Regions from separate parts of the Paenibacillus sp. XP01 genome, predicted to be linked through region 2. Evidence: a T-box and tRNA genes for the amino acid it is inferred to sense, from the RefSeq annotation. Region 2 holds a T-box; the other regions hold tRNA genes.
The links. A T-box is a leader RNA that pairs with one kind of tRNA and senses whether it is charged. The one in region 2 lies ahead of tyrS (tyrosine--tRNA ligase), so its partner is inferred to be a tRNA-Tyr.
Positions count from the first base shown of each region.

Region 1: it has a tRNA-Tyr gene. The T-box ahead of tyrS (tyrosine--tRNA ligase) is inferred to sense a tRNA for this amino acid. The anticodon was not compared.
Region 3: it has a tRNA-Tyr gene. The T-box ahead of tyrS (tyrosine--tRNA ligase) is inferred to sense a tRNA for this amino acid. The anticodon was not compared.

Region 1 is NZ_CP139481.1:5,889,539-5,896,894, reverse strand. Features, by position in the region: rRNA gene SNR34_RS26600 (23S ribosomal RNA) at 1-814, shown strand, start outside; tRNA gene SNR34_RS26595 (tRNA-Asn) at 934-1,009, shown strand; tRNA gene SNR34_RS26590 (tRNA-Ser) at 1,013-1,101, shown strand; tRNA gene SNR34_RS26585 (tRNA-Glu) at 1,121-1,192, shown strand; tRNA gene SNR34_RS26580 (tRNA-Val) at 1,255-1,330, shown strand; tRNA gene SNR34_RS26575 (tRNA-Met) at 1,347-1,420, shown strand; tRNA gene SNR34_RS26570 (tRNA-Asp) at 1,448-1,525, shown strand; tRNA gene SNR34_RS26565 (tRNA-Phe) at 1,620-1,695, shown strand; tRNA gene SNR34_RS26560 (tRNA-Thr) at 1,717-1,792, shown strand; tRNA gene SNR34_RS26555 (tRNA-Tyr) at 1,797-1,882, shown strand; tRNA gene SNR34_RS26550 (tRNA-Trp) at 1,891-1,964, shown strand; tRNA gene SNR34_RS26545 (tRNA-His) at 1,989-2,061, shown strand; tRNA gene SNR34_RS26540 (tRNA-Gln) at 2,068-2,142, shown strand; tRNA gene SNR34_RS26535 (tRNA-Gly) at 2,149-2,223, shown strand; tRNA gene SNR34_RS26530 (tRNA-Cys) at 2,233-2,306, shown strand; tRNA gene SNR34_RS26525 (tRNA-Leu) at 2,315-2,393, shown strand; gene SNR34_RS26520 (class I SAM-dependent methyltransferase) at 2,584-3,411, shown strand; gene SNR34_RS26515 (helix-turn-helix domain-containing protein) at 3,713-6,094, opposite strand; gene SNR34_RS26510 (LiaF transmembrane domain-containing protein) at 6,516-6,821, shown strand; gene SNR34_RS26505 (PspA/IM30 family protein) at 6,858-7,356, shown strand, end outside.
Region 2 is NZ_CP139481.1:4,282,884-4,290,239, forward strand. Features, by position in the region: gene SNR34_RS19240 (helix-turn-helix domain-containing protein) at 1-300, shown strand, start outside; gene SNR34_RS19245 (extracellular solute-binding protein) at 365-1,984, opposite strand; gene SNR34_RS19250 (carbohydrate ABC transporter permease) at 2,024-2,932, opposite strand; gene SNR34_RS19255 (ABC transporter permease) at 2,946-3,869, opposite strand; gene tyrS (tyrosine--tRNA ligase) at 4,296-5,558, opposite strand; T-box leader at 5,695-5,921, opposite strand; gene SNR34_RS19265 (DMP19 family protein) at 6,004-6,567, opposite strand; gene SNR34_RS19270 (protein adenylyltransferase SelO) at 6,742-7,356, opposite strand, start outside.
Region 3 is NZ_CP139481.1:406,385-413,740, forward strand. Features, by position in the region: rRNA gene SNR34_RS01895 (23S ribosomal RNA) at 1-1,574, shown strand, start outside; rRNA gene rrf (5S ribosomal RNA) at 1,650-1,766, shown strand; tRNA gene SNR34_RS01905 (tRNA-Ile) at 1,806-1,882, shown strand; tRNA gene SNR34_RS01910 (tRNA-Ala) at 1,917-1,992, shown strand; tRNA gene SNR34_RS01915 (tRNA-Glu) at 2,002-2,073, shown strand; tRNA gene SNR34_RS01920 (tRNA-Val) at 2,083-2,158, shown strand; tRNA gene SNR34_RS01925 (tRNA-Thr) at 2,164-2,239, shown strand; tRNA gene SNR34_RS01930 (tRNA-Asp) at 2,250-2,327, shown strand; tRNA gene SNR34_RS01935 (tRNA-Phe) at 2,515-2,587, shown strand; tRNA gene SNR34_RS01940 (tRNA-Tyr) at 2,599-2,684, shown strand; tRNA gene SNR34_RS01945 (tRNA-Trp) at 2,694-2,767, shown strand; tRNA gene SNR34_RS01950 (tRNA-Lys) at 2,785-2,860, shown strand; tRNA gene SNR34_RS01955 (tRNA-Leu) at 2,871-2,958, shown strand; tRNA gene SNR34_RS01960 (tRNA-Gly) at 2,966-3,040, shown strand; tRNA gene SNR34_RS01965 (tRNA-Arg) at 3,046-3,122, shown strand; tRNA gene SNR34_RS01970 (tRNA-Leu) at 3,136-3,214, shown strand; tRNA gene SNR34_RS01975 (tRNA-Pro) at 3,221-3,294, shown strand; tRNA gene SNR34_RS01980 (tRNA-Gly) at 3,308-3,378, shown strand; gene cdaS (sporulation-specific diadenylate cyclase CdaS) at 4,032-4,661, shown strand; gene SNR34_RS01990 (Glu/Leu/Phe/Val family dehydrogenase) at 4,865-5,971, shown strand; gene SNR34_RS01995 (MFS transporter) at 6,047-7,252, opposite strand.

The DNA of each region.
Region 1 (7,356 bases), 1.6 Mb from region 2:
CTGCAGCTTGATATTGAATTTGGGTACGATCTGTACAGGATAGGTGGGAGCCTGAGAAGCATGAGCGCCAGCTTGTGTGGAGGCACCGTTGGGATACCACCCTGATCGTATCTAGGTTCTAACCTGGTGCCCTAATCGGGTACGGGGACAGTGTCAGGTGGGCAGTTTGACTGGGGCGGTCGCCTCCTAAAGAGTAACGGAGGCGCCCAAAGGTTCCCTCAGAATGGTTGGAAATCATTCGAAGAGTGCAAAGGCATAAGGGAGCTTGACTGCGAGACCTACAAGTCGAGCAGGGACGAAAGTCGGGCTTAGTGATCCGGTGGTACCGCATGGAAGGGCCATCGCTCAACGGATAAAAGCTACCCTGGGGATAACAGGCTTATCTCCCCCAAGAGTCCACATCGACGGGGAGGTTTGGCACCTCGATGTCGGCTCATCGCATCCTGGGGCTGAAGTAGGTCCCAAGGGTTGGGCTGTTCGCCCATTAAAGCGGTACGCGAGCTGGGTTCAGAACGTCGTGAGACAGTTCGGTCCCTATCTGTCGTGGGCGTAGGAAATTTGAGAGGAGCTGTCCTTAGTACGAGAGGACCGGGATGGACGTACCGCTGGTGTACCAGTTGTTCCGCCAGGAGCACCGCTGGGTAGCTATGTACGGACGGGATAAGCGCTGAAAGCATCTAAGCGTGAAGCCCCCCTCAAGATGAGATTTCCCAGTATGTAAGACCCCTTGAAGACGACGAGGTAGATAGGCTGGGGGTGGAAGTGCAGCAATGCATGGAGCTGACCAGTACTAATCGGTCGAGGGCTTATCCAAGAAATGCAGGTTCTAAGATCGCAAGTTTCGTTTCGAATCCAGTTTTCAGAGAGCAATCTCTGAGTGAAAAACGGGTACATCAGTTGATGTGCGGATCGTTTTTCAATACAAAACAATATTCCCTGATAGCTCAGTTGGTAGAGCACTCGACTGTTAATCGAGTTGTCACAGGTTCGAGTCCTGTTCGGGGAGCCATATGGAGAGGTGTCCGAGTTGGCCGAAGGAGCACGATTGGAAATCGTGTAGGCGCCAAAAGCGTCTCGAGGGTTCGAATCCCTCTCTCTCCGTTCTGATTTTTAAATGCAAGGCCCGTTGGTCAAGGGGTTAAGACACCTCCCTTTCACGGAGGTAACAGGGGTTCGAATCCCCTACGGGTCATGTTTATCCAAAAGACTTGATTTTATCATCGATTATATGATATGATCATAAATGTCTCGTTCGGAGGCTTAGCTCAGCTGGGAGAGCATCTGCCTTACAAGCAGAGGGTCGGGGGTTCGATCCCCTCAGCCTCCACCATATACTTTTTTAACGACGCGGGGTGGAGCAGCCCGGTAGCTCGTCGGGCTCATAACCCGAAGGCCGCAGGTTCAAATCCTGCCCCCGCAATTGAACTTATTTTAAATAAGGGATCTTGGAACCGTGGTGTAGTTGGCCTAACATGCCTGCCTGTCACGCAGGAGATCGCGGGTTCGAATCCCGTCGGTTCCGCCATTTTCTTTCAAACATTGAGGAAGCTGTTCACTAAATCTGCTGTAAGGCACTGACGCCTGGATAAAGTGCAACGTTTCAAGATTAACTTTATTATGGCTCGGTAGCTCAGTCGGTAGAGCAGAGGACTGAAAATCCTCGTGTCGGCGGTTCGATTCCGTCCCGAGCCACCATTGAATCTAATAATCGAATATGCCGGTGTAGCTCAATTGGTAGAGCAACTGACTTGTAATCAGTAGGTTGGGGGTTCAAGTCCTCTCGCCGGCACCATTGTGGAGGCTTAGCGAAGTGGCCAAACGCATCAGACTGTAAATCTGCTCCCGTACGGGTTCGGTGGTTCGAATCCATCAGCCTCCACCATTGCTTTTAGGGGCATAGTTTAAAGGTAGAACAGCGGTCTCCAAAACCGTTAGTGTGGGTTCAATTCCTGCTGCCCCTGCCAATTCTTTATTAATTATGTATTATGGCGATCGTGGCGAAGTGGTTAACGCACCGGTTTGTGGATCCGGCATTCGGGGGTTCAATTCCCCTCGATCGCCCTCTAGTGGGGATTAGCCAAGCGGTAAGGCAACGGACTTTGACTCCGTCATGCATAGGTTCAAATCCTATATCCCCAGCCATTATTTGCGGACGTGGCTCAGCGGTAGAGCATCGCCTTGCCAAGGCGAGGGTCGCGGGTTCGATTCCCGTCGTCCGCTCCAATAGAATATGGCGCCATAGCCAAGTGGTAAGGCACAGCTCTGCAAAAGCTTTATCCCCAGTTCGAATCTGGGTGGCGCCTCCAGTAAATATGCCGGCGTGGCGGAATGGCAGACGCGCTCGACTCAAAATCGAGTGGGAAACCGTGGAGGTTCGAGTCCTCTCGCCGGTATTCAGTATTAAGAAAACAGTCCAGTAGAGATTACATCTAATGGGCTGTTTTTTTTGTTTATCTATATGCTTACAAAATGAAATGATTAGGTGGGAGTACAGTGCCGGATTTGCATACAGAACACGATTATTCGCAATTATTATTTGACCTATCTCTTTGGGAAGAAGCCTGGAGAAAGAGAAAGGTGTCCATGCCTCCCAGGAAAGGGAGCTATCCGTTCGATACGGAGGAAGCCTTTGAACGGTGGGCCAGAGAATATCACCATCAGTCGTTCACGGAAGAAGGCAAACAACGTTCTGGTCGTATTATGGGCTGGATTGAGAATCAGGGCGTCGAATATAAGGGGTTAACGATACTGGATGTCGGCGCCGCCTCAGGTGCGTTCAGCATACCATTCGCGGAAAAAGGAGCAACGGTTACTGCTGTTGAACCTTCGCATTTTCTGACCGCTTTGATGAAAGAAACCATTCCTGCCGAATTAAGATCCAGGATCGACATTGTGTCGGAACGTTTTGAGGAATTGTCCATTCAGGACAAAGGCTGGGAAAAGAAGTTCGACTTGGTGTTTGCCTCCATGTGTCCAGCCATGTCCGACTGGGAGACGGTGGAACAAGCCATCCTCTGCGCCAGGCAATATGTGTATATCAGCACGATGGCGGCTCCACGCGAGCACACCCTAATGGATGAGTTGAAAGAGGTGTTGGGGGTAAAATCGACATTCAGAGCAGGAGATATGGCATACATCCAACAGCTTCTATATTTGAAGGGGTATTCTTATACGAGCATTATCACCAAAGAAACGACTACGTTGGAGATGCCGTTGGAGGATGTCGTGCATAAGCTGCCGGAATGGCTCAAAACGTACAAGCTGCCAACGGATGAACAGACTCTGCGACTTGCTGAAGTGCACATTAGAAAGACATTTTCGGATGACGTCGTCACGTTTACGCGGGGAGGACGATTCGGAAAAATATTGATTCAACTCGATCAACCTCAGATGAAAACTGTACGGAAATAAGCATGAAGTTACGAACGGTTGTTCATATAATAGTATGATCAGAAAAACCAAGGGGGCAGTGGAAGCTGCCCCTTTTGCATGCATGGTTCCGAGGTATACCTTGTACCCTTTCACGAAATGGATTCTCCCCATAAATAACAGACCAAATCCCTCGTAGTGCTCCTTCAAACAGGTTTTTAGAACGGGCTGAAGCTCATATGATAGAGGAAACCCGAAAATTTTCAAAAATTATCCTTCAGAAAACTGGATTGCAGCTATAGAACAGCGAATGTATTTCATGGCCTGGGCAGCTCATTAGAAATTAAACCTGTCTTTCGGCATGCAGGTTCTGCTGCCGAAGCCGGTATTGGCCCGGGGTTATTCCCTCCCATTTGCGGAAGGAACGGATGAAGTTTTGCGGATTGTTATACTGAAGCCGGTTAGAGATGTCCTTTACGGTCAGATCCGTTTCTTCCAACCATCTTTTGGCGATGGTGAACCGATGTTTGGCCAAATATTCGCTGAATGACGATCCCGTTTCCTTGCGGAACACACTGCTTAAGTAGTTGGCATTATAGTGAAGCCTGGCAGCACACTCCTCTAGCGTGAGATCTCTATCATATTCCTGATGGATGATCGCAATCATTTTGTCCGAAATATGACGGTACTGTGTAACTTGTCTCTCCTTGAAAAGCAAAATGATGGGTTTGATCATCCGCTGACTGAACCAATGCTCCACTTCTGAGGCGTATCGAAGGTTAAATAGTTCCTTGTACAATGAATCATGGCCGGAAGTTGTCGGATCAAGCCGAATCCCGCTCTCATGCAGCATCTGCAGAATACGGGTGAGCAGTCGGGCCAGAGCCAGATGATAATCTTCAGAATGGCATTCCGGATCCAGAACATGCTCGAGCATCTGGGACAGCAGCATTTCCGCTTCACCTTCGTCGCCGGCCTGAATCGCTTGAACGAGAGCGTACTCCAAGGATGAAGGATAACTGATAGATGCTGGGCTGCTGCTATGAATCGGCTGCTCATATTGAATGATAATGCCTGTGCCCAGCCGCAAACGCTGGTGCAGTGCTTTTAAGGCCTCGGAATAGGCACGATGTACTTGCAGGAGAGATGTCCAAGGTTGGCTGAACCCGATGCTCACTGTGAGTTGAAGCACTTGTTCGACCTGCTGCTGCAATTGTCCGGTCATGGCATGCAGATGTGCGGCAAATTTCACCGGATCCGATTCAGCGTCCCCCAATATAGTGACTACAGTTTGTTCCAATACTACAGGGTATAGCTGGTGATGTTCGTCTAACGTTTCCTCCATCATATTTTGCACGGCGAACAACAATAAATCGAGATCGCTCACCGTATACTTGGATTGATGCACAAGATCTGCCTGAATGACAATAACGGCAACATGTTGCCACTGGTCCAGATAGTGACCGTACCCATGCTCAATCAAGCCGCTTTGAAGAGCCGAAGGGGAGCATTTGCCAAGAAGCATGTCCATGACAAAAAAAACACGCATTTGAAGCACGTACTGATTCAGGCGGTTTTCAAGCCGTGAGCTGGAATCCACCATCTGCGTAAAGCGTGCCTGAATCTGCTCGAACTCAGTGGGGAAAGCATTTGCACGCTTCTTAGCCATCGCTTGACGCACGGATGGATGGTAATGAAGGCCGACATGGGCCAACAGTTTGCGAATCGGGACATGCATTCGTTTGGAGCCTAGCCAGGTTAACCCTAAAGAGACCAACAACATGATCAGGCTGACATGCAGGGTATGCTCGGCGATGCGCGTGTATTCCTGGGTCAGCACGTTCATTGGCGTCAAAAGCATGTAGGTCCAGCCTCTTAATGAGGATTGGGTGTAGGACAAAGAGTACCGCGAGTCGCCCAGACGTACTTTGGCTTCTCCCGCTGCATGGGATGATGCCGAAGGCAGCCGTTCAGACATGTTGTTTCCAGACTCTTCTTCCCGCATATCCATTCCCGCAAGCGGCTTGCCGATATAAGCGGGGTTGGGATGGGCCAAAATGCGTTGTTCCCGGTTGACGATAATTAAGCCTGCAGCCGAGGTTTGCTCCATATCGGCCGGGCTTTGCAACGAGCAGGCAGGAATTCCTGCAATGACAGCGGAATGGGTCGGCGCACTCAGGTGCGGAACTGGCCTGGCAAGGGCAATATGATAGATGCAACCGTTATCCGAGATGTGTTCCGGGTTGTTGAACACGCTCGAGGGTATGAGCTGCCAACCGGACGTTAACGTTTTCGAGAGCATTTCTTTCATGGGAAGAGCCAGCGGAAATTCTGTGCTTAAATACATTCCGGCATGATCGATCAGCCAGTCCTGCGTTTGGTTAATGAGCGCGATATCCATGGAAGGCTCCCAGGAACGCATATTTTGAAATTCGGTCTGCAGCCGGTCGGCGCTGGGTGTCTTCGCGTCGAGGCGTGGGGCTGACAGCTGCTCCAGCGTGGCTGGCCAACGTGTTGCTTGATCCAGCATGTAGCTTATAGTACCGAGTTTATGTTCTACGTTGGACTGCATCTGATTCAGCAGCTGTTTGTTCGTCTGAAGCTGATGCAGCTCGCTCTGGTTCGTTGTATAGAAAAAAGCGGCAATTCCGGTTAACAGCATGGGGAGAGTGCTTAACAGCATGCCAAAAATGATCATCCGATGAAGATAACTGTGTGCTCCCATAGTCAACTCCTGACGTTCTGGAATGAAGTTGGTTTCAACTCTATTTTAGTAAACGCTTACATAAAGAACAACAACATTTTGTTTAATTGGATAAAAAAGTAATGTGTTAAAGAAGGATTGCCGTTCATTACCTCATAAAAGAGGGACAGGAAACGTGCACAGTGCTTGCATGTGCTTCGCTGCACCGATTTCATCTTGGATGAAGACGCGTTTGACATGGTTAATGAAGCATAACAGGCCGGGATCCATGCAGAGAATCGAGGTCCAGCGTACGGACAGCCGAAGGTCCAAATCCTTCCCCGACCAGAGTCTAGGATGAAAAACCGTCCGCGGTCTGTTTTGAAAAACGTCGGATTCCCCTAGAATAAGGACATAAGGTTAAACAAGAAATAAACGAACTGAAAGGGCGGTGAACAAGAACATGAGATGGAACAAAGGAAATGGCTGGGCGATCGTCTTTATCGCACTCGGCGTACTGCTTCTCTTCGGGAAATTGACTCCATTGTTGGGACATCTGACAGGTTATCTGATTCCGATTCTGATGATTGCACTTGGATACTACGGCGTGAAGCGAGGCAATGTGGCTCTGGGATGGATCGTTCTCCTCATCGGTATTCTTTCGCTGATGGTCAAACTGTCCTGGTTGATCGGTCCGATCATCGCTATCGGATTAATCATCTTCGGAATCTCCATGCTGAACAACAAACGCGGATATCGTCGGTACTAAGCCATTAACGATTATGAAAAGGAGGGCCAGAGCATAATGAGTGTATTTCGTCGAATGCGGGACATTACCGTAGCAACATTGAATGAGCATTTGGAGCAAAGTCAGGATCCAGTGAAATTGATCGACCAGTTTCTGGTCTCGACCCGCCAGGATATTGGCGAAGCCGAGAAGCTCCGTCACCAGTATGCTTCACACACAAGACAAATGAAACAACAGGCCGATCAGGCCGCCGCCATGGTACACAAACGGGAGGAGCAAGCTTCGATGGCTTTGAAAGCCGGGGAAGAGCACCTTGCCAAGCTAGCCTTGCAGGAAAAAATCATCTACGAAGAAAAGATGGAGCAGTACAACGAACTGTACCAACAAAGCAACTCCGCTTTGCAGGAACTGGATGAGCAAATCAACCAACTGAAGGTTGAATATCAAACCGTATACAGCAAGCGCCAATATTATTACGCCCGGATGCAGACGATTCAACTGCAGCAGCGGATGAATCAGCGCAGCCAGTATAATGGTCAAAATGTTCCTCGCATGT
Region 2 (7,356 bases):
TTAAGTCTGGATACCCTTGCTTACGAGTTTGAAATTTCGCCCTCGCACGTCAGCCGTTTCTTCAAAGAAAAGACGGGCATCAATTTCCTGCAATATATTTGGCAAAAGCGGCTGGACATGGTCGTGCATCAGTTGAAAACAACGGATACTCCCATTAAAGACCTCATTCAGGAGGTTGGTTACTTGGATACGCCGAACTTTATCCGCAAATTCAAAAAGGAGACCGGACTTACGCCAGGTCAATATCGCAAGCTCCATCGCGTCACGGCAAGCGATGCGGAGAGCGGATCTGCGAGTTGACGGACAGGAAAGCCAACATGCAGACGGGCTGCACTGTCCGCGAATGTTGGCTTCTTTTTACTTTTTATTGACCGGCTGCATTCCAAGTATCGTAAACTTCCTGATAAATTTCCTGGATGCGGTCCCCGCCCATCTTTTTCATCTGGGCTACATAGCTGTCCCATTCGGACATCGGCACTTCTCCGGTCACAAACTTCGCTTCCATTTGTTTGACATACGTACTCAGGTCCGACAGCAACGCTGAAGCTTCATCCTGCTGTTCGTTGGTCAAATAGGCGTTAGGATATGGCGCTTTGCCGATCGGGATCAGCTTCGCTTCGTTTTCTTTCTTGATCCATTCATCGAATTCCGTGGTCAGGCCATTCGTCAGTTCGGGCGAGTTGTGTCCTGGCGTCAGCATGCCGAAGTTCGGCGTAATCGTGCCTCTGTACTCTTCGCGGTCGCCGCCTCCCGGGACAGGCAGCCATTCTTTTTCATACGTAGCTTTGTTGGTATACTTCCAAAGCGTGCCTTCCGGGCCTTGGTTAAATAGGGTTTGGCCCTCAATCGAATACAAATAGTCGATCCAACGCATCGTCGCTTCCGGATGTTCATTCACGCTGGTAATGGCAAACGTTCCGTTAGCCGAGAGTCCAGGGTGCATGCCGTAAACGGGCGAACCTTCAATCTCGCTGGCTACCGGTGTCATGAGCGGATTTTTCATCGCTTCATTCGGATCGCCGCCCAATGTAAAATAGGAATAATAATCGTTAAAGAGCGCGATTTGATTGTTTTCTCCTTTGGCTTTTTTCTGCTCAGGCGTTTGGGAGAACGTTTCATGATCCAATAACTCTTCCTTCCACAGACGGTTCATGAACTCCAAATAACCTTTGTATCCTTCCTGCATCGGTGTATAAAAAACATTGTCCTGCTTATCGACATATACAACCGGATCATACATTCCCCAGAAGCCTAAAAAGTACATTCGCAGATCATCCAATTTCACGGAAGTGAGCGGAATTTCGTCGGCTTGCCCGTTTCCGTTCGGATCCTCGGTCTTCACTCTTTTCAGAAATTCGTACAGTTCCTCCGTCGTCTGCGGAAGTTCTTTTACACCAAGCGCTTCGAGCATTTTGCCGTTATACCACATCGGACTGCGATACCAGACGGCTGCACTGTCGATGAAGGGGAGCGCATATATGTGACCTTCGGGTGTTGTGAATGATTTGCGAATGTCCGGATTTTCATCGAAGAGTTTTTTGAGGTTTGGCGCATATCCTCCGTCAATGTACGGTTCAAGCGCAATCAGCGAGCCTTGGGTTCCGTAAGTAACCTGTTCTGCTGGCGTCAGATCCGCACCGTAGAGCACGTCGGGCAAATCGCCGCTGGCAAAAACGAGGTTTTTCTTTGTGGCGAAGCTGTCTATGGGCGTGAGTCGGAATTCAAATTTAATGTTCGTCAGCTTCTCGGCTTCCTGAATGACAGGCATGGTGTTCCAATCCGCGACACCCACATCCTGGGACATCATGGTCAATGTAATCGGCTCGTCAACGATCGGAAAACCTTCCTGCTTCACCCCTGTCTCCTCCGGCGTCCCCGGTTCGGCGGTTGAACCACCGTCAGAGGCATTCCCGCATGCAGCCAGCAAACTGGCAACTAACGTCAAACTGAGCAGAACCGTCGACTTCTTGCGAACTCCTTTCATGACAACAACTCCCTTTCTGGATGATTTATTTGGTATAGATCAGCCTTTAACCGAACCGATCATGACACCCTGGACGAAGTAGCGTTGCAAAAACGGATATACGATAATCACCGGCAGCGTCGACACAATAATGACCGCGTAACGGACGAGCGCTGCTACCTCCGCTTTGTTGTTGAGCGCGGAAGCGGAAGATCCGTCCATCATGCCGGAGCCTTGGGCAGACATTTCCTGAAGAACGAGAATCTGCCTCAGCACGAGCTGCAGCGGGTATTTTGCCGAATCGTTCAAATAAATCATCGCCGAAAAGTAACTGTTCCAGTGTCCGACGCCATAGAAGAGAGCCATAACGGCAATGATCGGCATCGACAAGGGCAGGACGATGCTAAAAAACAGCTTGAAATTGGAACATCCGTCAATCTGGGCGGCTTCTTGAAGCTCGCCGGGGATGGTTCCTTGAAAGAAGGTACGGGTAACGATAATGTTCCATACCGAGGCCGCGGAAGGCAGAATCAATGCCCACATGCTGTCAATCAGTCCCAACCCTTTGATCAACAGATAACTCGGAACAAGCCCGCCGCCAAAAAACATCGTGACCATGAACATGCCCATAAAAAAACCTCGGCCAACGAAATCCTTTCTGCTAAGCGCATAAGCCGCCGGAATGGTGACCATGAGATTCACTGCCGTACCCACGACCGTATATAAAATGGTGTTTGCGTAACCTGACCAGATCCTCTGATCCTGAAGCACTCTCTGGTACCCTTCGAACGTAATGTCCTTGGGAAAGAGCCACATCGCACCGGAAGCGACCTCTTTGGGATTGCTGATCGAAGCACTGATCATGTATGCCAACGGATAAGCAACAAGCAGAAACGCGATGGTGACGAAAATATAATTCAGTGTCAGAAAAATCCGGTCTTGCCTCGTTTCTTTGATGCCTGTTGTCATTCTGCTACCTCCTTTACCACAGACTGTTCTCACTCGTTTTGCGCACGACTTGATTGACCGTAATGAGCAGAATCGCGTTAATGACGGAATTGAACAACCCGACGGCGGTGGAGAAGCTGTATTGTGCATTTTCCAGACCGGAGCGGTAGACGAATGTTGAAATCACATCGGACGACTCCATGTTTAACGGGTTTTGCATTAAAAGAATTTTCTCAAACCCCACGCCCAGCAAACTTCCCATATTCAGAATGAGCAAAATGGTCATCGTTGGCACCAGCACGGGAATGTTGATGTGACGAATGCGCTGCATCCGGTTCGCTCCGTCAATGATCGCCGCTTCATGAAGGCCCGGGTCGACGGCTGACAAGGCGGCAAGATAAATGATCGTGCCCCACCCTGCGCTCTGCCATACGCCAGAGAGAACGTAGACCGTCTTGAACCAGGCCGGGCTTGTCAGAAAAGCAGGTGCATCGATGCCCACCCATTCGATCAAACGAATAACGATGCCTGTGGACGGCGACAGGAAAGCAATGATCATGCCGACCATCACTACGATGGAGATGAAATGCGGCGCGTAAGTGACCGTTTGCACCCATTTTTTGAAACGTTTGTGTTTCAGTTCATTGAAGGCCAGCGCCAAAATGATCGGGATCGGAAAACCAACCGCCAGCTCATACAAACTGATCGCCAGCGTGTTCCACATCAAGTCCCAAAAATAATACGAATCAAAAAAACGGTTGAAGTGATCGAAACCCGTCCATGCGCTTCCAAAAATACCGCGGGCCGGATTGTAATTTTTGAACGCAATCTGGATGCCGTACATCGGTCCGTAATGGAAAATAAGGAAATACAAAAATGCCGGCGCAATGAACAGATAGAGCTCCCAGTTTTTCCAGACCTTCTTCCATCGTTTCTTGTTGATCTTGGCCCTGTTCAGGACCTCCTGCCGATGGATCGGATTGACTTCCTGCACGCCGGATCGCCTCCCTCTGCTTGGTTTACATGTCAGCTTTGCTTGCGCACCTTCATGTTAACGATAGTGGATCATGCTTTTTTTCGTAAACATGTGATTTTAGCGCATCCCCCACCCTTGATGCATCAACGCTTCCCGTCGTTGCGGCATCATTTTGACCATTGGTGAATGTGTTGTTTTCGCTCAAAAGGAAGCGGTTACAATTTCCCGAAGTGGAAAAATGGCAATTGAAAGAATGCGGAGTTGTTGATCTAGATGGCGATGATTTTACATTGCGCCGATAATAATGAACGTATAGCGACAGGTTATATCACATAAACAAAACATGAATAAGACGTAACAAAAGCCATGTTCCAAATGGAACATGGCCTCAGCACATGAATCGAATGCTTACCCCTGCAGCTTCACAAGGCTGTAATTCTTTTTGCCTTTGCGGATAATGATAAACTTGCCGCCGATGGCATGCTCTGCCGAAATGGTGAAGTCGAGCTCGGTTACTTTCTCCCCGTTCATGGAGATGGCACCCTTCGTGATGTCTTCGCGGGCTTGGCGTTTGGATGGCTCCAGACCAAGATCCACAAGCCAGTCAACGATGTTCTTCGCCTCGCCGTTGGTTTCGAACGTTGGCATTTCCTTAAAGCCTTGCTCGATCTCGTCCGCTGTCAGCGAGCGAATGTCGCCGCTGAACAATGCGGCGGTAATGCGCTTGGCTTGTTCCAGCATTTCTTCGCCATGCACGAAACGGGTCATTTCTTCGGCAAGCGCCTTTTGCGCCTCGCGTTTGTGCGGCTCGGTTTCCACTTTTTCCGCCAACGCTTCGATTTCTTCTTTGGACAAGAACGTAAAGTATTTCAAGTATTTGATGACGTCGCGATCATCGGTATTCGCCCAGAACTGGTAGAATTCGAACGGCGTCGTTTTGTTTGGATCCAGCCAGATCGAGCCCCCGGCCGATTTGCCGAATTTCGTTCCGTCCGCTTTGAGCATCAGCGGGATGGTCAAACCAAACGCTTTGGCATCAGGGCCTTCTTTTTTGCGGATCAGGTCAAGACCGCTTGTAATGTTGCCCCATTGGTCGGAACCGCCGATTTGCAGCTGCACGTCTTCGTTTTGGAACAAATGCAGGTAATCGAGCGATTGCAGGATCTGGTACGAGAATTCCGTGAAGGAGATGCCGCCTTCCAGTCTGCTCGCCACGACATCCTTCGCAAGCATCGTGTTCAGGTTGAAGTTTTTGCCGTAGTCGCGCAAAAATTCGATCACATTGATTTTGTGCGTCCAGTCGTAGTTGTTCACCAGGCGTACCTGATTGTCGCCTTCCGTAATGAACAATTTTTTCATCTGTGCCGTCAAGGCGTTTACGTTCTCCTGCACCTGTTCCAGCGTTTGCAAGGAACGTTCGGACTGGCGCCCGCTCGGGTCTCCGATCGTGCCGGTTGCGCCGCCGATCAGAATGACCGGACGATGCCCTGCTAATTGGAAACGCTTGAGCATCATGAACGGAATAAGATGTCCGATATGCATGCTGTCGCCGGTAGGGTCAACGCCGCAGTACAGCGAAATGGATTTCGATTCGACCAGCTCGCGCAGGCCCTCCGCATCCGTTTGCTGGTTAATGGCATCGCGCCATTGCAGTTCGTCCAAAATATTCAACACAAACAACCCCTTTTCTAAAGTTAAAGAAATCATGAATACGCGTGATGAAGACACACTGCGCAGAACTTTGCCACGGCAAGCTACCTGTCCATGGCCAAAAAACAAAAAAATCGCCACCCGGTCTGCACGCAGACACAGGGACGATTGAATAACCGTGGTACCACCCAGTTTGCATGAACAGCCTGACGTTGCACGCTGCCCATACCACTTATGACGAAATAACGTTCGCCAAACCCGCTTGGCATTACCCAAGATACTCCAGAGTGTACTTCGCAGTCCTTGTATGTGTCAGGTTCCATCAACCCCTGACTTTCTGGAAACAGGGACAAAGCTGCTACTGCGCTCCTTCAACGTAATTCATGTTTCAGATTATAGACAGTATATCCGAACGTTTGAACGTTTGCAAGCCGTTTTCCTCAATGGAATGTTGCCATACCAAGTATTATGGAACGGCGATTTTCAACGTTCTGGCGTAATGTTCATACGCCTTGGGGGCAATTTGGCTTTCTCCGTTCCAGAACCGTTGATCCAGCGTATCCAACTGCTGCTCCTCCTGGTCCGTCAGAAACCGGGGGATATCCCACAGTTCCGTCAGGCGTTCATCGTTCTCCAGATGTCGGATGCAATCGAAACAAGCGTTCACGTAGGTTAGCTCGTCTGCGGCTCCGATCGTTTGCAGCGCACGAACCGCATGGACCAGCGCTTCCTCCCCCCAATTGCAAAAAAACTGCACAAAACCGCCGTTGAACACATCCGCCTCCAGCAGCCACAATGCGGCGATTTCCTGTTGTTCTGGCGTGAGGTCGCCCCATCCCCGTGCGGAGTTGTTTTTCAAGCTTACGAAAGCGATGGCATAGTCGTACCACAAATCATGTATATCGTTATTGTCCAACAGAATGATCCCTCCCCAATAGAGAACCACATCTTTATCGTCCAGTTGTCGTTCGTACACCTCGCTGCCCCGTTCATGGATGCGAACGACAAATCCCTGATCGGATACCTTCACACAAGGGGCGCCATCTTCCCGAAATGTCGAAAATCTGCGATTGACATAACCCTCCATCTGTTCACTAGGAAAGTCCGTGAAATCCGAACAAGGCTAATACCTTCTCCCGCAACCGGGACAAGCTTCGCAGCTCTGACAAACGGCTTCCTCCCTCCAAGCTATCCGCCTCGTTCGTTAGGTACCGCAGAACGTGCGATAGTTCGGGTCGCAAGCCATGGGTGCAGCGGCGTACTCCGCCTGTTCGGAACTATGGGCATAGGGATTCTTCAACACGGCAAGCAGCTTGTTCATCACGCTGTAATCGCCATGCTGCTCTGCGCGCTCCAACGCTTCCTCCACCCGATGATTGCGCGGAATGATCGCAGGATTGGTCTTGCTCATCTGTTCGCGCACGGCCTCCGGGCCCTGTTCCTGTCTCGCGAGTCTGGCTTGCCAGCGTGCATGCCAATTCGCAAATTCCGCATCGTCGCTCAGCCCATGACCGACCGCCTGCCCAAAGGTTAGTGCCACGAACGTGTTCGTGTAATCAGCCTGGTGTTTCTCCATGAGGTCCAGCAAGTCTTTGACCAGTTCTTCGTCCGCCGCTTCTGCGTTAAACAGCCCCAACTTGGTACGCATACCCGCCAACCAATGATGATGATACAATTCGGAAAAGGAAGAGATGGCATCCTGTGCCATTTGCACGGCCTGTTCTTCGTCAGTATGCAGCAATGGCAGCAGCGATTCCGCAAAGCGCGCCAAATTCCAGCCTCCGATATAAGGCTGATTGCTGTAAGCATAACGTCCCTG
Region 3 (7,356 bases), 3.0 Mb from region 2:
GTTCCTGAGGAAGGTTCGTCCGCTCAGGGTAAGTCGGGACCTAAGGCGAGGCCGAAAGGCGTAGTCGAAGGACAACAGGTCGAAATTCCTGTACCACCGTAAATCGTTACGAGCGATGGGGGGACGCAGTAGGGTAGTGACGCAGGCTGATGGATGCCTGTCCAAGCAGTGAGGCTGGTTAGTAGGCAAATCCGCTAACCGCAAGGCTGAGCTGTGATGGGGAGTGAAAATTACAGTAGCGAAGGTCATGATCTCACACTGCCAAGAAAAGCCTCTAGCCAGATGAAGGTGCCCGTACCGCAAACCGACACAGGTAGGCGAGAAGAGAATTCTAAGGCGCGCGGAAGAACTCTCGTTAAGGAACTCGGCAAAATGACCCCGTAACTTCGGGAGAAGGGGTGCCCCGGTAGTGTGAATAGCACGAGGGGGCCGCAGTGAAAAGGCCCAAGCGACTGTTTAGCAAAAACACAGGTCTGTGCGAAGCCGTAAGGCGAAGTATACGGGCTGACGCCTGCCCGGTGCTGGAAGGTTAAGGGGAGCGGTTAGGGATTTATCCCGAAGCTGTGAACCGAAGCCCCAGTAAACGGCGGCCGTAACTATAACGGTCCTAAGGTAGCGAAATTCCTTGTCAGGTAAATTCTGACCCGCACGAATGGCGTAACGACTTGGGCGCTGTCTCAACGAGAGATCCGGTGAAATTTTAATACCTGTGAAGATGCAGGTTACCCGCGACAAGACGGAAAGACCCCATGGAGCTTTACTGCAGCTTGATATTGAATTTGGGTACGATCTGTACAGGATAGGTGGGAGCCTGAGAAGCATGAGCGCCAGCTTGTGTGGAGGCACCGTTGGGATACCACCCTGATCGTATCTAGGTTCTAACCTGGTGCCCTAATCGGGTACGGGGACAGTGTCAGGTGGGCAGTTTGACTGGGGCGGTCGCCTCCTAAAGAGTAACGGAGGCGCCCAAAGGTTCCCTCAGAATGGTTGGAAATCATTCGAAGAGTGCAAAGGCATAAGGGAGCTTGACTGCGAGACCTACAAGTCGAGCAGGGACGAAAGTCGGGCTTAGTGATCCGGTGGTACCGCATGGAAGGGCCATCGCTCAACGGATAAAAGCTACCCTGGGGATAACAGGCTTATCTCCCCCAAGAGTCCACATCGACGGGGAGGTTTGGCACCTCGATGTCGGCTCATCGCATCCTGGGGCTGAAGTAGGTCCCAAGGGTTGGGCTGTTCGCCCATTAAAGCGGTACGCGAGCTGGGTTCAGAACGTCGTGAGACAGTTCGGTCCCTATCTGTCGTGGGCGTAGGAAATTTGAGAGGAGCTGTCCTTAGTACGAGAGGACCGGGATGGACGTACCGCTGGTGTACCAGTTGTTCCGCCAGGAGCACCGCTGGGTAGCTATGTACGGACGGGATAAGCGCTGAAAGCATCTAAGCGTGAAGCCCCCCTCAAGATGAGATTTCCCAGTATGTAAGACCCCTTGAAGACGACGAGGTAGATAGGCTGGGGGTGGAAGTGCAGCAATGCATGGAGCTGACCAGTACTAATCGGTCGAGGGCTTATCCAAGAAATGCAGGTTCTAAGATCGCAGATTTCGTTTCGAATCCAGTTTTCAGAGAGCAATCTCTGAACTGAAAAATCGTTTGGTGGCGATGGCGGAGGGGTTCCACACGTTCCCATCCCGAACACGACCGTTAAGCCCTCTAGCGCCGATGGTACTTGGACCGCAGGGTCCTGGGAGAGTAGGAAGCCGCCAAGCGAAACCCCTTAAGGGGCTTTTTTTTCGCCTTATTTGCTTGGGCCCTTAGCTCAGTTGGTTAGAGCGCACCTCTGATAAGGGTGAGGTCGGTGGTTCGAGTCCACCAGGGCCCACCATTTAACTTACAAATCAATAAATCCTACATATTATGGGGCCATAGCTCAGCTGGGAGAGCGCCTGCCTTGCAAGCAGGAGGTCAGCGGTTCGATCCCGCTTGGCTCCACCATTATATCAAGGCCCGTTGGTCAAGGGGTTAAGACACCTCCCTTTCACGGAGGTAACAGGGGTTCGAATCCCCTACGGGTCATAGTAGTATGGAGGCTTAGCTCAGCTGGGAGAGCATCTGCCTTACAAGCAGAGGGTCGGGGGTTCGATCCCCTCAGCCTCCACCATATACGCCGGTGTAGCTCAACTGGTAGAGCAACTGACTTGTAATCAGTAGGTTGGGGGTTCAAGTCCTCTCGCCGGCACCATTTAGTGCCTGGAACCGTGGTGTAGTTGGCCTAACATGCCTGCCTGTCACGCAGGAGATCGCGGGTTCGAATCCCGTCGGTTCCGCCACTTTGAATATTCAGCAGGGATGAGAATCCGTAAATGGGTTCGTCGAAGCATTCACTTCGAGAGCATAAGCTGCGCAGTCTCGAACGAAGTGAGAGTATCCCGTCGGTTCCGCCACTTGAATATTCATCAGGGATGGCAATTCGGTATTGGGTTTGTCAATTCCGCTTTTATCTTTATAAACGAATATGGCTCGGTAGCTCAGTCGGTAGAGCAGAGGACTGAAAATCCTCGTGTCGGCGGTTCGATTCCGTCCCGAGCCACCTTATATTGTGGAGGCTTAGCGAAGTGGCCAAACGCATCAGACTGTAAATCTGCTCCCGTACGGGTTCGGTGGTTCGAATCCATCAGCCTCCACCATTATTTTATAGGGGCATAGTTTAAAGGTAGAACAGCGGTCTCCAAAACCGTTAGTGTGGGTTCAATTCCTGCTGCCCCTGCCAGAGAATTTTTTTAGTAAGAGCCATTAGCTCAGTTGGTAGAGCACCTGACTTTTAATCAGGGTGTCGAAGGTTCGAGTCCTTCATGGCTCACCAGTTATATTATGCGGTCGTGGCGGAATTGGCAGACGCGCACGGTTCAGGTCCGTGTGGGCTAACCCCCCGTGGAGGTTCGAGTCCTCTCGACCGCACCAATCATATGCGGACGTGGCTCAGCGGTAGAGCATCGCCTTGCCAAGGCGAGGGTCGCGGGTTCGATTCCCGTCGTCCGCTCCAAATATGCGCCCTTAGCTCAGCTGGATAGAGCGTTTGACTACGAATCAAAAGGTCGGGAGTTCGAATCTCTCAGGGCGCGCCATTTAATTAAATAAGCCGGTGTGGCGGAATGGCAGACGCGCTCGACTCAAAATCGAGTGGGAAACCGTGGAGGTTCGAGTCCTCTCACCGGTATGTTTTCGGGATGTAGCTCAGCTTGGTAGAGCACCTGGTTTGGGACCAGGGGGTCGCATGTTCAAATCGTGTCATCCCGATTTTTTATAGGATGCGGGTGTAGTTCAATGGTAGAACTCCAGCCTTCCAAGCTGGTAGCGTGGGTTCGATTCCCATCACCCGCTTAAATTTTTTTGAGACCCTTGTGCGACAAGGGTTTTTTCTTTGCGTAAATTTCGACATACTGATCTCGAAGCAGCATGTCCGCGGTATGCCGTATCCTCAATCCTCGGAGCGATGCCAACCAGGGAGGAATATTCAATTCCACATCCTAGAATTCGGTATCTGTACCGGCCCATCCACAGTTCTGATTTTCGCCCGATCCTCCTAAAGAGTGGAACAACATATTATAAACGCAAAAAGAAATGTAGAAGTATTTAAGAATGCCACGATCCCTGGAGGCGACGCCCTCGATCCTGGAACCCCAATAGTAGTCCAATTCGTCGTCTCTTAATGGTCTGTTTTTAAATTAATGCAAGAAGGATCTGCTTCGCATTTAGACGAACGGGTCCTTTTCTCGATCTTTTGTACGTTTGACAACCATAGACTTCGACCATCACCCAACTTATATTTAAAACACAAAAAAGCTTTTGCGCTGCAAGGGCTTTTTTTGTTGCTTATAGGTGGTGTTCCACCCTGGTAAAAAAGTACCTTTGTTATGATGGCGGAACAGATTATGTAGCATTGCATAGATTGAATGGGCTTATGGGCACGTTAATGAACATTAGGTACCGTGAACGTTGGAAAGGATGAAGACATCACGAAGGAGGAACATTCCATGATCCATCAGCAGGCAGATTGCGACAGTTCATCCATGCGGCAAAAATTGAAGGAGGATCTTCGGCGCGTGGCGAACCGCATGAATGAGACATTGACGCGTTTCGATCAGGATAGCGTCTGTTTGCTGGCACAGTTTGCGGAGATTCGGAACGAGATCAAGAGGGTCGAGGTGCTGGCTGCCTCCTTTTATCTGGACTGCTATTTGTCACCCTTCACGGAGAAATTTGCCGAACTGACGGTGAGTGTGCAGCATTTGTCGGATCGCAGATATGGTGCGTTGATTGTGATCGAACGCGAAATATCGCTTGAGAAGATTATCCATTCCGGCGTTGCCGTGGATGCGAAAGTCACGCATGCCTTGCTGGAATCGCTTTTTATTCCGGGTGCTCCGTTACACGACGGTGCCGTGTTGATTCGTGGCAACCAGATCGTGTCGGCCGGCAACGTGCTTCCCGTCTCGCAGGCCGACGCCATTGGAGGAAAGTTGGGAACCCGTCACCGGGCCGCGCTGGGACTGAGTGAGCTGACGGACGCGATCGTGCTGGTCGTCTCCGAAGAGACGGGACAGGCTTCTTTTGCAGTCGACGGGGAGCTCCATCCAATCAACGTGATAGAGACGATTCAGTAAAGGTTAGGGCCTGCACGGAAAGGAAATATATTGCCCCCAGAAATAAGTAATCCATTCTGACATTAGAAAGCTAGTATGAATATGATCTTTACATGGTTGGTGTCATTGTAATGGAAATAATGAATCGCGTGCGCAACAGAGAGGAGTCAAAAAGACAGAATGATTGATTCGATCGCAAAAACGGTTTGAGGAGACGGTTAGCCATGAATTGGTTTGAAGCAATGGAACGCCATGATTACGAGGAGCTCGTCTTGTGTCAGGATAAATCATCCGGATTGAAGGCGATCATCGCTATCCATGACACAACGCTTGGACCTGCACTGGGCGGGACGCGAATGTGGACATATGCCTCCGAAGATGCAGCCATTGAAGATGCACTGCGGCTTGCCCGCGGAATGACGTACAAACATGCCGTATCCGGCCTGAACCTGGGCGGAGGAAAGGCAGTTATTATCGGGGACCCGCGACGGGACAAAAATGAAGCGATGTTTCGCGCTTTCGGCAGATACGTTCAAGGGTTGAACGGCCGTTATGTGACTGCGGAAGACGTCGGTACGACCGAGGAAGACATGAACCTGATTTATCAGGAGACGGACTACGTTACGGGCATCTCCCCGAGTTACGGTTCATCCGGTAATCCTTCTCCGGCGACGGCCTGGGGCGTATATCGGGGAATGAAGGCAGCAGCCAAGGAGGCACTCGGCACCGATTTACTGGAAGGCAAAACGATAGCCGTGCAAGGCATCGGAAACGTGGCCATGCGTTTATGCGAGTATTTGCATGAGGAGGGAGCCCGCCTGATCGTGACGGATATCCATAAAGACGCTGTGCAGGAAGCGGTGAACCGTTTTGGCGCGACTGCCGTGGATCCCTCGGATATTACTGGCGTCGACTGCGATATTTATGCACCTTGCGCCCTTGGAGGCACCATCAATGACGACACACTTAGGACGCTGAAGGCAAAGGTTGTCGCTGGCTGTGCGAACAACCAGCTCTTGGAGACTCGGCACGGCGACCGACTTCACGAGATGGGCATCGTATATGCGCCTGACTACGTGATTAACGCAGGAGGCGTCATCAACATAGCCGATGAACTCAGCGGGTATAACCGGGAGAGGGCATGGAGCAAGATTGGGGAAATTTACGAAAATCTGGAGAAGGTTTTTGAAATTTCGCGGACGGAAGGTATAGCAACTTACATGGCGGCGGACCGTCTGGCTGAGCGTCGCATTGAATGGATGAAAAACGCGCGCAGTACGTTTCTGCAAAATGGGCATCACGCCCTGAGCTCCCGCAGATTGCGCCGATAAATCAGCATAAGCAAAAAATCAGGAGAGTCCCTTGCAGGATTCTCCTGATTTTTTATATGCGTCGAAACTAGAAGTTTACGGATTGACTGCGGCCTGAGCTTTTCTCTCCGTCAGATAGTAACCGAGAGCAAGCAGCGGCATAATCAATCCGATAAGCGTGGTAAGGCTCCATCCTCCGGCTGCATAAGACCAGCTGCCGAGTGTTGAGCCGATCGCCCCGCCGATAAAAAAGATCGACATGAAGATCCCATTCACGCGTCCGCGGGCATTGCCTGCCAGAGAATAGATCACGCGCTGTCCCAGAACCAGGTTGCCCGAAACGGCCATGTCCAGCGTGATGGCGACGACGACGAGCAGAGAGAGCGACAGGACGGAGTGGCCTTGGAACAGATAAGCGAGACCGAAGGATAGGGCAGCGACGACCATGGCGACTCCCGTCAATACTTTGGTCATGCCCCGGTCTGCCAGACGGCCTGCAATCGGAGCAGCCACGGCACCGCCCACACCAGCCAAAGCGAACCAGGCTATGCCTTGCTGAGACATATTGAAGTCATTAGCCAAACGCAGCGGAACGGTAGTCCAGAACAGGCTGAAGGCACCGAACAGGCTGGCCTGGTAGAAGGCGCGGCGACGGAGCATCGGCAGTGTTCTGAACAATTTGGCGAGCGATCCGATAAGTTGGCCGTAATTCATGACAGGCTCGGGTCTCCGGGTAGGCAGGGCCCGAGAGAGGAGCAGGGTCAGCAGAGCGATTACGACGGCCGAGAAAATGAAGACCGCATGCCATCCGAACAGGCTGGTGATGAAGCTTGCGACAGGGCGAGCGAGCATAATGCCGAGCAGCAGGCCGCTCATCACGTTGCCCACGACGCGCCCCCGCTGCTCTTCGGAAGTCAGGTACGTGGCGTACGGCACAAGAATCTGGGCGATCACGGAGCCGATTCCGATAATCAGCGAAGCTGACAGGAACAGCGATGCATTAGGTGCGAACGAAGCCACCATAAGTGCGACGATCAGAACAAGGAGAAGTATGGTGATCAGACGGCGATTTTCGGTAATGTCGCTAAGCGGCACGATAAAAAGCAATCCAAGGACGTACCCGATTTGGGTAATGGTGACGATCAGTCCGGCTGCGGCAGACGATAGCCCCGTGGCAGCGCTGATTGGGCCAATGACGGTTTGAGCATAATAGAGATTGGCCACGATGAGCCCGCATGCCGAGGCCAAAAGCAATATCATCCATGATGATACGGGCGCAGCCGGCTTCGAATTTTTGGTCATTTCCATGACGATCATCCTCCGTAATATTCAAATTGTTATTCGTATCGTTCGTTGCGAGTTAAAGATGAATTACTAAACGTTTAGTTCATTAATTATGGTTATAT